One region of the Sporosarcina sp. E16_3 genome, then DNA from elsewhere that is predicted to be linked to it. Evidence: riboswitches for the same ligand, from Rfam matches in the RefSeq annotation. Region 1 holds a riboswitch; each other region holds the start of a gene.
What was found. Region 1 has a riboswitch for lysine ahead of dapA (4-hydroxy-tetrahydrodipicolinate synthase). Riboswitches for the same ligand answer to the same signal wherever they lie in the genome.

Region 2: linked by a shared signal. The riboswitch ahead of I2483_RS07010 (aspartate kinase) and the one ahead of dapA (4-hydroxy-tetrahydrodipicolinate synthase) in region 1 are both predicted to bind lysine.
Region 3: linked by a shared signal. The riboswitch ahead of I2483_RS11015 (Na+/H+ antiporter NhaC family protein) and the one ahead of dapA (4-hydroxy-tetrahydrodipicolinate synthase) in region 1 are both predicted to bind lysine.

Annotation. Positions count from the first base shown of each region.
Region 1 covers NZ_JADPRX010000010.1:37,484-41,761, reverse strand. The annotation lists gene I2483_RS08350 (VCBS repeat-containing protein) at 1-182, opposite strand, end outside; gene I2483_RS08345 (hypothetical protein) at 244-459, opposite strand; lysine riboswitch at 1,133-1,310, shown strand; gene dapA (4-hydroxy-tetrahydrodipicolinate synthase) at 1,433-2,317, shown strand; gene I2483_RS08335 (cyclic 2,3-diphosphoglycerate synthase) at 2,619-3,962, opposite strand; gene I2483_RS08330 (DUF4256 domain-containing protein) at 4,131-4,278, opposite strand, start outside.
Region 2 covers NZ_JADPRX010000007.1:98,440-102,717, forward strand. The annotation lists gene I2483_RS07010 (aspartate kinase) at 1-1,017, opposite strand, end outside; lysine riboswitch at 1,107-1,286, opposite strand; gene uvrC (excinuclease ABC subunit UvrC) at 1,335-3,128, opposite strand; gene trxA (thioredoxin) at 3,189-3,503, opposite strand; gene I2483_RS07025 (electron transfer flavoprotein subunit alpha/FixB family protein) at 3,629-4,278, opposite strand, start outside.
Region 3 covers NZ_JADPRX010000016.1:45,052-49,329, forward strand. The annotation lists gene I2483_RS11010 (ABC transporter substrate-binding protein) at 1-712, opposite strand, end outside; gene I2483_RS11015 (Na+/H+ antiporter NhaC family protein) at 1,113-2,684, opposite strand; lysine riboswitch at 2,828-3,009, opposite strand; gene yunB (sporulation protein YunB) at 3,065-3,826, opposite strand; gene I2483_RS11025 (bifunctional metallophosphatase/5'-nucleotidase) at 3,869-4,278, opposite strand, start outside.

The sequences.
Region 1 (4,278 bases):
GTTGACACACCTGTTCTTCCATCCTTAACATGAAGGGTTATATTTTGTGTAAATGGACTATCTGGAGTCTTTATTCCAGTTAAATAGACATAATCACTTACTCCATCTCCGGTAACATCTCCCTGAGCAAACGCAACAATACTGGGTTGACTCCTACTAGCTGGTGAGTTATAAATATTCATAACGTTCCCCTTTTCATTATGCCTTTATTTATATCTATCCTATGGTTTAACGGAATGTTTGCTACAAGTTGTATAACATTTCACATGTGTTGATTAACCAAAACCAACCAGTAAGTAACTTAATCCTCCCTTGGCCACTACTTGTATGGTTGCGCTTTTGGATTGCTTTGGATTGAATGACTTCTATTACAATTACCGAGATATCTGGATGTGTAGGGATGCGAATTTGTCGCATCCCTACACACTTTTTTCCGTTAATCGTATGGTGGTCCTTCATCCGTCGCTCTCCAAATGTATAAGTTCAAGTAGTGCTGAAGTTTTTTGGGACGAAAGAATAGCTGACTTCCTACCTGGAGAAAAGCCGCCAAAAATGCAATTTTGGCGCCTGATGCTTTCTCTATGGTTTTTTCTTTTTTATTTTAAAGTAGTGTCACCTTCTATAAGGCATCACATGATTAGATGTATACTCTTTGTTAAAAGTCAGTAAGAAGCACATTATATAACGTGTATGAGTGCCCGAAATTGCATATTCGGGCACTTACACTCTCAATAGAATGTCATCTACTCTTTACTTTCAAAACAACCGCATTTTTCACTTGATCATTGTAGGAACGCGACAGGCAACTATTCGCAACAGTATTACTGAAAAGAGTGTTGCTAGAAGTGACGTAGTCACTTCTAGCAATACCTGCCCCACAGTAAAAATGTCATAAATAGTTAGCCGCAAGCGAGCAGGAAATGGTCCAGTGAAAATGGAGGATATCAAGCCCTCCTCACCAGTATGTTATGTGAGAAAATGGTTAATTGGCAGACGTAATAACACTTTAAAGAATATAAATTTCCCATTAAATTCAGAACTTTTTTTGAACTCAGCACCTTTCACTTGCAATTGCTTTAGAATAGGGGTAAAGTTTGTCTAATTAGAAATTCACTTATTTCAAAATTTTTGAAGTAAGGATAGAGGCGCAAAGACCATCAGTACACAATCAGAGGATAATGAGATCCTATGACAATTGTGGAAAGGGGAATTTGCCGAAGTGGAGAGAATCTCATTTTCTTGAAGCTGGTTCTGTGTTGAATAAACACAGGATTGTCATATAGGAAACTATATGGAGGGCTATCTTATGCAAAGAAATAATTTATTATTTCTACTGCAACAACGAGCCCTCGTTGTTGCTTTTTTGCGTTAATTCACTAACTGCCCTTCTTCCTCTATTTTTTTAAAATAAATTATAGGATGTGGAGAAATAATGAATTTCGGACAAGTATTAACTGCAATGGTGACTCCTTTTGATGAAAATGGTGAAATTGATTTTCAAGCTACAAAAAACTTAATTAATTATTTAATTGCTAATGGAACAGATGGCTTAGTGGTATCTGGTACAACAGGAGAGTCTCCGACGTTAACGGATGATGAAAAATTGAATTTATTCAAGTTTACAGTCGAAGTTGTGAATGGGAGAGTTCCAGTAATTGCTGGTACAGGCTCGAACAACACGAAAGGATCAATTGAGCTAACAATACTTGCAGAAGATGTAGGTGTCGATGGTATTATGCTTGTTGCCCCATACTATAACAACCCATGCCAAGAAGGATTATATCAACACTTTAAGACAATTGCGGAGGTCACATCTTTACCAATTATACTTTATAATGTTCCCGGACGCAGTGTTGTCAACATATCTGTTGAAACAGTCATTCGCCTTTCAAAAATCCCAAATATCGTTTCTATTAAAGAAGCAAGCGGTAATTTAGATACGATGGCCGAAATTATTACTGATACACCTGAAGATTTTTCAGTGTATAGCGGTGATGATGGTTTAACGATTCCAGTTTTATCGATCGGTGGAGCTGGTGTCATTTCTGTAGCATCCCATGTTTTAGGGAATGAAATGCAAACGATGATTGGACATTTCAAAAGTGGCAACGTCCAAGAGGCAGCTAGGGATCATCGCAGACTACTGCCAATAATGAAAGCACTTTTTGCTGCCCCAAATCCATCACCTGTAAAAGCAGCTTTGATTTTAAAAGGAATCCCTGTCGGTGGTGTCCGCCTACCTATGATTCCTTTAAACGATGAACAACTAAGTTCTCTGCAACAAGCACTAAATATCCATGAAAAAGTAACTATTTAAAAAGGTTGTGAAAAGTTCCAGGTTCTAAATCAATTCACAAATCAATAAGAACCTGGCCCCATCACTTTTTATCCTTGTCTAGGATCCCTTATTTTAAAGTTAACTGGATTAATACTTGCTGATTGTATTTCTGCATTATACAAATGGGCATTTCAGCTAGTTTAAGTGGGAACTTTTCACATCTATCAGTAACCATCACTGTCAAAAAAAACAAATGAAGGCACAGAGATTCAATAGAGAACCTCTGCGCCTTCATTTGTTATTTAATGTCCCTTTGCATGCTAGCTTTCATATCGGATATTTACTTCGAAAGCTTATGTTCTTGGATAAAACCTTTTAAAATTCCGCTTAAATTAGGGCTACCCACTTCATCTAAATCATAATGTACACGCGTATATGGTTTATTAATAGAAATGATTCGAGATAAATCCATCGGTGTTCCAATGATCACGGCATCACAGTCGGCATTATTGATGGTTTCTTCAAGATCTTTCAATTGCTGTTCGCCATACCCCATTGCTGGAAGAACGTTTTGAATATGTTGATATTTGTTAAACGTTTCAATTAATGAACCTACTGCAAATGGACGTGGGTCAATCATTTCCTTCGCACCTAAGCGCTCAGCCGCAACTGTACCCGCACCAATTTTCATCTCTCCATGTGTCAACGTAGGACCATCTTCAACGACTAATACACGTTTACCAATAATACTTTCTGGGTTATCTACAGTAATCTTTGACTCAGCTTTAATAATTGTGCTAGTAGGGCTTGCAATTTTGATATTGTTTTCTACGATTTGAATGGCTTCTGCTGTTGCACTATCAATTTTGTTAATGATAGCAACATCGGCTGTTCGTAAACTAACTTCACCAGGATAGTATTTCAACTCATGACCTGGACGATGCGGATCCAAGACAGTAACCGCTAAATCAGGCTTGAAGAAAGAGAAATCATTATTTCCTCCGTCCCATAAAATAACATCACAGCCATCCGGATCATTTTCAGCTGCCGCTAAAATATCTGCATAATCAACACCAGCATAAACAATATTTCCACGGTCCACATGTGGTTCATACTCTTCCATTTCTTCGATTGTACAATTATGTTTCTTCAAATCCTCCACTGTCGCAAAGCGTTGAACACGCTGAGCATTTAAATCGCCATAAGGCATTGGATGTCTCACTGCAACAACTTTTAAACCATGCTCCAATAATGTTTCGATAATTTTACGTGACGTTTGGCTTTTCCCGGTTCCAGTTCGCACAGCACAAACCGAAATAACCGGTTTATTGCTCTTTAACTGCGTGCCTTTTGGTCCAAGTAGCGTGAAGTCAGCACCCGCTGCATTCACAATCGCACCAACGCCCATCACAGCATCGTAACTTATATCGCTATAAGCAAAAACACATTCATCAACTTGTAACTCTTCAATCAGCTTTGGTAATTGGTCTTGTGAATAAATCGGAATTCCTTCAGGATATAGTTCACCAGCTAATTCACTTGGATATTTTCGTCCATCTATATCAGGTATTTGCGTTGCTGTGAAAGCAACAACGTTATACGCTTCATTATCACGATAAACCGTATTAAAATTGTGGAAATCTCTTCCTGCAGCGCCTATAATAATTGTATTTTTTCTTTTCATCAGTATTCACTCCTATAATTGCAACGTTTTTATAATTATAACCTTTAGTGCATTTTAATACAACATTTTTTTAATATGCAAAATATAAAAAAAGATACACCACTATTCCCGATGTATCTGCTCTCTTTTGGCTTCTCTTAAAAGGTACCAGTTACCCAAACTTTAAATTTAGACCCTTAGCAAGCCACGGAAACCCCTGGCGGCATAGTAGGAATCCGCTCCATTGTGATACACAAAGATTGTATCGTAGCGATAATCACAAAAGATGGCCCCACCTAGCTTTCTAATATCAGCTGGTGTTTGCACCCAGCTCGAC
Region 2 (4,278 bases), on a different contig from region 1:
AAGACCCACTTCAAAATCAGCTCTACTGTAACCAAGGGCGTCTTTTTCTGTTTCCAAAACGTTAATCGCTTCTGCGAAATCTTCTTTCTTGATAGAAAATGAAACAGACGGCTGTACGCCTTCCATAATTGTCTGGACGATAATATCGACGTTAACATGGTGATTCGCAAGTGCAGTGAATATATTCGCAAGCGAGCCATTGTATGGAACGTCATACATAACTGTAATCCGAATAATATCTCTTTCAAAGGCGATGCCCCGAACAATTAAATTGTTTTCCAAATCAATTTCCTCCTTGATAATCGTTCCTTCACCTTCCATATGCGCAGGTCTGACCCGAAGCGGCATTTGATGGTTCTTGGCAAACTCAACCGCTCTTGGGTGAAGTACCCCTGCGCCTAGATTCGCGATTTCAAGCATTTCATCATATGATATTTCCTCAAGCTTTTTGGCTTGTCGAATTAATCTTGGATCCGTCGTAAATACCCCTTCAACATCTGTGTAAATATCACAGATTGCTGCATCAATCGCAATTGCAATTGCGACAGCACTTGTATCAGATCCCCCACGACCAAGTGTCGTCAACTCACCCGAGCTGTCAGCACCTTGAAAACCGGTAATCACTGCAACAGCACCCGATTCAAGCGTTGTCACTATTTTATCCGCATGGACTTGCTCGATTCGCGCATTTCCGTGGACTGATTCTGTCGTGACGCCCGCTTGCCACCCTGTGTATGAGCGAGCTTCCAAACCTTGTGCTGCAATTGCCATCGCTAGAAGGGATGCCGTTACTTGCTCACCTGTCGCAAGTAGCATATCAAGTTCACGGCGGCCCGCTTTCGGATTAACTTCTACGGCGAGCTTTAGAAGATCGTCCGTTGTTTTCCCCATTGCAGAAACGATAACCGCCACTTGATTCCCCCGATTTACTTCACCTTGAACAAGCTTTGCGGCGCGTGCAATCCTTTCGGGGTTTGCAACTGATGTGCCGCCGAATTTCATTACAATTCGTACCATGATTTTTCCTCCAATTTCCCCCTGAACGCAAAACGGCCCTCATAAGTATGAGAGCCGGTCCGATTGGAGCTATCGCCTAAGAGACGCCCCGTTCAGATAGCTCTCCAGGTATTTTTATACCTGACAGACTTCCATTTATTCAATGGAAATCCAGCAGGACAATCGTGACAGCCGATTGGTCCGCTTCGGCGAATACTCCTTTCAATCTCGTTCATCAGGCTGCCGCCTTCCGGAGATCTACTATTGGTACCCGCACCTCTATCTTCACTACATATGAAATTATAAGTGAAAAAACGCAGTGCGTTCACTCTATCACATTACTTCTCTTCTCGCAATGCCTCTTCACGGAAATACGTTTCCACTGATTTCGCAACCGCCAACGACAAGCCCGCTTGTTGCAACTCTTCAACGGATGCTTCACGAATCTTTTTCATAGACTCAAAATGTCTAAGCAACATCGTTTTCCGCTTCGGTCCTACGCCCGGTAATCCATCAAGTGCTGACGTCAATGAATTCGTTTCGCGCCGTTGCCTATGGAATGTGATCGCAAACCTGTGCACTTCGTCTTGAATTCTTTGTAACAAGTAAAACGCTTCACTTGTTCTTTTTAACGGAATCATTTCAATCGGATTGCCATAAAGGAGTTGCGCCGTCTGGTGTTTATCGTCTTTCGCAAGTCCGGCAATTGGAATTGACAAGTTTAGCTCATCTTCAATGATTTCCCTTGCTGCTTCCATATGGCCTTTGCCACCGTCTATCACGATAAGATCAGGTAGTGGCAAATCATCCCTGAGCACACGGATATAACGCCGTCTTACAACTTCACGCATTGCGGCATAGTCGTCATGTGCTGCCGCTGTCATCGTTTTATACTTTCGGTAATCTTTACGGTTCGGTTTCCCATCAAGGAACGACACCATCGCAGAGACCGCATCTGAACCATACATATGCGAGTTATCAAATGCTTCAATACGGAACGGTATGGTGATATTCATCGCCTTACCAAGTTCTTCACACGCACCAATTGTACGGAGTTCTTGTCGTTCAATTAGTTGAAACTTTTCTTTCAATGAAATCTCGGCATTTTTGATGGCAAGATGGACAAGATCTTTCTTTTTACCGCGCTGTGGAATGAATACAGGTACATCCAGAAGCTGACGGACGATTTCACTGTCAATCCCTTGAGGTAACAGGATTTCTTTAGGGATTAAATGTTGAGACTTGCCGTAAAACTGTCCGATGAACGTCAGCAGTTCTTCTTCCGGTTCTTGATAAACGGGGAATAGCGATACATCCCGTTCAATTAGCTTTCCTTGACGGACGAAAAAGACTTGAACACACATCCAGCCATTGTCTACAGAAAATCCGAAGACATCTCGATCAGTGAAATCATTCATCGTCATGGCCTGTTTTTCCATAACCGCTTCAATATTAACAATTTGATCACGGTATTCTTTCGCTCGCTCAAACTCCAAGTTTTCCGCGGCCGCAGACATTTTTCCCGTCAATTCTTTTTTGACACTTTTATAACCGCCATTCAAAAAACGGGTAATATCATCAACCATTTCCTTGTACGTTTCCAACCCCACTTCATTGACACAGGGGGCGAGGCACTGGCCAAGATGGTAATACAAGCAGACCCGATCCGGCATTGTATGACATTTTCGATAAGGATAGAGCCGGTCAAGCAATTTTTTCGTTTCACTGGCGGCAAAAGCATGAGGATATGGACCAAAGTACTTCCCTTTGTCTTTTTTCACCTGTCTCGTAATGATCAGTTTCGGATGACGCTCTGCTGTTAATTTTAAATAAGGGTAGGTCTTATCATCTTTTAGCATGATATTATATTTCGGATCATACTGTTTGATAAGATTCAATTCGAGGACAAGCGCTTCCAGATTGGATGACGTGACAATGTATTCAAAGTCTACGATTTCTCCAACAAGCCGCTGTGTTTTAGCATCATGGCTACCCGTAAAATAACTACGAACCCGATTTTTCAACACTTTCGCTTTTCCCACATAAATGATTGTCCCTTGCCTGTCTTTCATCAAGTAACAACCCGGCAATTCCGGTAATATAGCCAACTTCTCTACGATTAACTCATTCACATAATTCACCTACCAAAAAACCGGGTACCAATGAAGGGACCCGGTTATTCTTTCAAATAATTAAGCGTGTTTTGCGATTAATTCAGCAAGTGCTTCTTTCGGTTTGAAACCGACAACTTTATCAACAATTTCTCCATCTTTGAAAAGAACCAAAGTAGGAATTGACATGATACCGTATTTACCAGCTGTTTCCTGGTTGTCGTCAACGTCAACTTTAACAATGTTTGCTTTACCTTCGATTTCGCCGTCTAGTTCTTCAAGAACTGGAGCGATCATTTTACAAGGTCCACACCAAGGTGCCCAAAAGTCAACAAGGACAAGTCCTTCTTTAATATTTTCGTCAAAGTTCTGATCAGTCGCGTGAATAATAGCCATAGTAATTTTTCCTCCTCTTAATAGATAACCTATGTCTGTATTATAGCATGCAGCTATATTACGGGCTAAATATATGCTTAGTTATTAAAAGAAGCTCCCTACTGTTGAGGGAGCTCTGATTTGAATCAGTTCGTCTTGATTTTTTTAATTTCTTCAATCATCATCGGAATAACCTCGAATAGGTCACCCACGATTCCGTAATCTGCTACTTTGAAAATATTCGCTTCTGAATCTTTATTGATTGCCACGATTACTTTCGAGTTGGACATTCCTGCCATATGCTGGATTGCACCCGAAATACCTGCCGCAATGTACAAGTCCGGTGTAACGACTTTACCAGTTTGTCCGATTTGTAGAGAATAGTCACAGTAATCCGCGTCACACGCTCCGCGAGATGCACCGATTGCTCCACCCAAAAGCGTCGCAAGTTCTTGCAATGGTTCGAAGCCTTCCGCACTTTTCACGCCGCGGCCCCCTGCAACAACAACTTTAGCTTCCGATAGATCGACACCCTCTGTCGATTTCCGAATAACTTCTGAGATGATTGTACGAAGATTTGTAACATCAACAGCTAGTGCAGCTACACCGCCTGTTCGGCCTGCGTCGTGCTCTAAAGGTGCAATGTTATTCGGACGTACTGTAATGAATAGAAGTCCGTCTTTGTTCTTCACTTTTTCGAAGGCTTTACCAGAGAAGATTGGACGGATGAATACCGCAGCATCACCTTCGCCTTCAATAGCAGTTACATCAGAGATTAAACCTGATGCTAGTTTAC
Region 3 (4,278 bases), on a different contig from region 1:
CTGCTTTAATGCGTGTAAGAGTTGAACGGAAATCAGAATCTTTACCTACGTAAGATTCTTCAGCAACAACTTTACCGCCTGCTGCTTCAAAGTCTTTTTTAAATGATGATGCAAGACCTTTTGAATAATCGCTTGCGTTATCTGAGAAAATTGCTACGTTTTTAACGCCAAGGTCGTTCGCTGCAAAGTTTGCTGCAACCGTTCCTTGGAATGGGTCTATGAATGACGTACGGAATACGAATTCATTAACGTCCCCGTTATCTTTAACTGTTACGTTCGGGCTTGTCCCAGATGGGCTAATCAGTGGCGTTTTGTTGCTATTCGCAATTTCAGCCTGTGCAACAGTAGCACCACTTGTAGCTGCTCCGATGATTGCAATTACTTTATCCTGAGTGATCAATTTAAGCGCTGCACTTGTTGCTTCGGCAGGCTCAGACTTATTATCAACTTTTACAAGTTCGAGATTCTTACCGTCAACTCCACCTGCTGCGTTAATTTCTTCAACTGCAAGTTCAATTCCCGATAGTTCTGAAGTACCATAAGAGGCAACAGCACCTGATAATTCAAGGTTGACTCCGATTTTAATCGTATCGCCACCCTTAGTTCCACCTGTGCTTCCTTCTTCAGCTTTGTTCCCCGCACCACAGCCTGCCAACAATCCGACTGCTAAAGCCGAAGCAGCAAATACACTTACAAACTTTTTCAATTTCATATAAAATCCCCCTTTTGATTGATACTTCCGACAATTTAAATCGTACGAGTAATGACAAACGATTTAGCTTTCCGGAAGATATCATTTTGTTTCCTCTTACATGCCTATTGTAAAACAATCTTCCTATTCGGTCTATAGCGATTTTTCTAATTTCTTCTTTCGCAGTTCAATTCCTTCAAATAAGTCTTTCGATTGACAGGAAAATCGGTTATTCGCAATCATCCTTTCCTAATTCTTTTAATTAACCATTGAGTGGAAGTTCGCCATTTTCTGATTATATTAGTCTTAACACCTAGTATATATACCTATCTGACTATTGTCAAAACTTTTTTTGTCGAAATACTATTTCAGACATAATAAAGAAGCGGCAAAAAAACTCGCCGCTTCCAATCATTTACTATTATAAAGACTGCTGTCCTACGTTTTTTCTAGCTTTCATCGTCCACATAGAAAACAATACTACAAGAATAACAATGACACCAACTAGACCAATCCATATGGACCCCGTAATACCCAGTATGATATAGCCCAATGTAGCTACTACAGCACAAATCAGCGCATACGGAAACTGTGTCGAAACATGATCAATATGGTTACATCCTGCACCTGTAGATGATAGAATCGTCGTGTCAGAAATCGGTGAAGAGTGATCACCGAAAACCGCTCCTGCAAGAACTGCTGCAAGCGCAGGTAGTAACATTTCTGGTGCCGCGTCAATCATTATGGTTCCTGCAATCGGCATAAGAATACCAAACGATCCCCATGAGCTTCCTGTTGAGAAGGCCATAATACCAGCAAGGATAAACATGATGACTGGCAGGAATGAAACCGGTATATTTGATTTCAGTACAAGCTCTGATAAATATAGACCTGTTTCCAGTTTTCCAATCAAGAAAGATAATGACCACGCAAAAATAAGAATCAGTACAGGTGGCATCATTGCTTTCAATCCATTTGTAAAGGCACTGCCAATAAGAGAATAGCTTGCCGTTTCATTATTTTTCATCTGTTGCATATATAATACTACCGCTATCAGCGTGGCGAAAATCCCACCAGATAGTAATGCAAGAGAGACATTCGTATTTTCAAAAATCGACAAAACGTTCATTGATCCGCCCGCTTTATAACCTGTCCAAACCATCACTGCAAATGTCACTGCAACTAGTGTAACGATTGGTGCGACCAAATCCCGAACGCGACCATGTGCATGTACAGGGAATTCCTCTTTCAGCTGACCTGGAATAACTTTATCAGGATCAAACAATTGACCTGTTTCTGTCGCACGCTGTTCATGTTTTTTCATTTCGAATAGATCGAAATTCGTCCATGCAAGGAAAAATACCATTGCAAGTGTTGCGATAACGTAAAAATTCATAGGCGCCATCATGACAAAGGCAGATAGTGGCGAATAGCTAATTGCTGCAGCGCCGCCAAATATTAGTGCAAGTTGCCCGATTAAAAAAGCGCCCCAACTGGAGATAGGAGAAATGACACAAATCGGTGCTGACGTGGAGTCAATTAAATAAGCCAATTTCGCTCTGGAAACGCGATGCTGATCTGTAATCGGCCGAGCAATTTGCCCCACTGCCAATGCATTAAAATAATCATCCACGAAAATAGCAATACCGAGAAACACCGTGAGTAATTTTGCACCGCGTTTTGTTTTGATATGACGCACTGCCCATTCTGCAAATGCCCGGCTTCCCCCAGACAAACTAACAAATGCAGTGATAACTCCTAATAGAAGAATGAAAAGGATAATATAAATATTTCCTGTATTAAGTCCACCATCCCAAAATGTAGCCTTGACCGATTCCCATAAGTTCTTCAGCGATTCGACAGGTCCGAATGACGCCGTGAGTAATGCGCCTGAGACTATTCCTGTTCCGAGCGACAACAGCACTCGCTTAGTTGCAAACACCATAATAATTGCGATTAGTGGTGGTAAAATTGATACCCATGTTCCTATCATCTACTATTCCTCCATTTAGTCGGGTTGAGGCCCTGTATAGGGGGAATAAAAATACGGCTACTAACTACACTCAGCAGAGTGCATCAGGAGCCGGCTTTATCTACGTTTCGTTTGTTGGATAACTAATACTGCTTATCTAACTCACGACTTGTAGCTCATCATACATGTTCAAAGATGTATGACAGTGTTATCCCTATTCGGAATAACCCCAGTTTGATAGATCCTGACAATCCTACCAAACTTCGGCAAAGCTTCCTTTTACACACGGTCATCGGTGTCAATCTCGCGTGTGTGACTAATAAGCAATGCAGCCTCTACCCAATCGATATTTCAATCCTTTACTAGCCTATCAGTTATCCACAGCATTTTCAAGTCCCTTGTCATTCCTCTTTCACGGGAGGGGCAGGAACTTCAACTGATGGCGGATTCCCACTACCAGTCGTATAGATTTGTGGCACAGTTGATTGGATAAGACCCATAGCTACTGGTATTCTTTGTGTCACTACACTTTGCTTTGTTGCAAGCGGGACAATGATTTGGACATTTACTGTCAATAGTATATTCACTTCAACAAGAGCATTGTTAATACCAAATTCACTTATTTTTGTATCTATTGTCGACTGAACTTGACCTATGACATGGAAACGAATCGGTATTTTCGGCCCCAAGTTCCCTAGTAATGGAATATTTGCCGCTTGAGCAAGAGGGACAAAAAAGACAACTCCCTCGCCACTTTCCATCGCTTGCGGGTCAAATTCGATCTCTTCTGTTGGTAATATTGCTAGATTTCCCGATTCAGCCTGTTGAAGGTGGGCCTCGACAAGACCATGTATCTCTGCTGATGCTCTGTTGATTATTTCTGTGTTGAATTTAATCATTCCCTTAGAATCATTCGGGACATTCACGATAATATCATTGACGTCAAGGACATTGACAGTCCGTGAATTGATGGCTTTGTTGATAACATGAGATGCGATTCTTTGTGTTTGTACCTCTGCATAGTCAACATAAATCGGAGTAAGCCTCGCATTGATAAAATATATAAAAAGGGCAATCGCGATAATAAACGCAGGAATAAGAAGGGGTAACAGTTTACGTTTCTTTTTCCTAGACTTTCTAGTGACCTGGCCATTAAATCTCAAAACGACTCCCTCCTGCTATACATTATGCAAGGAGGAAGTCGTTCATTCTTTGAATAGTATAGTTCCGTACCAACCAACAATATCCCTGATTAACTCGGGCATAAAGTACTCAATTTCTGCATGTTTAAGCGATGGGAAGAAAAAACCGAACGTGAACATATCCAGTGTTGCAAGTGTGTATTTTTCACCTGCTACAACTTCCCTATTCCCCGCAAAAAGCTGACCATATCTATTTTTATACAGTCTTTCGTGAATCATTGCACCCATTATAGTTCCTCGGAAACCAAGCCCTTTGATTTCAATTTGCGGCCACTCTTTCGTTAACGACAGCTCATAAACATCTTTTAATTCTGATCCATCCAGTGTAATAAGACATAAATTGATTGGATGAGGTAGAAGTGAGTGTAAATCCTCTTTTGTCACCCAACCTTTATCTAGGCTACCTAAAAAGA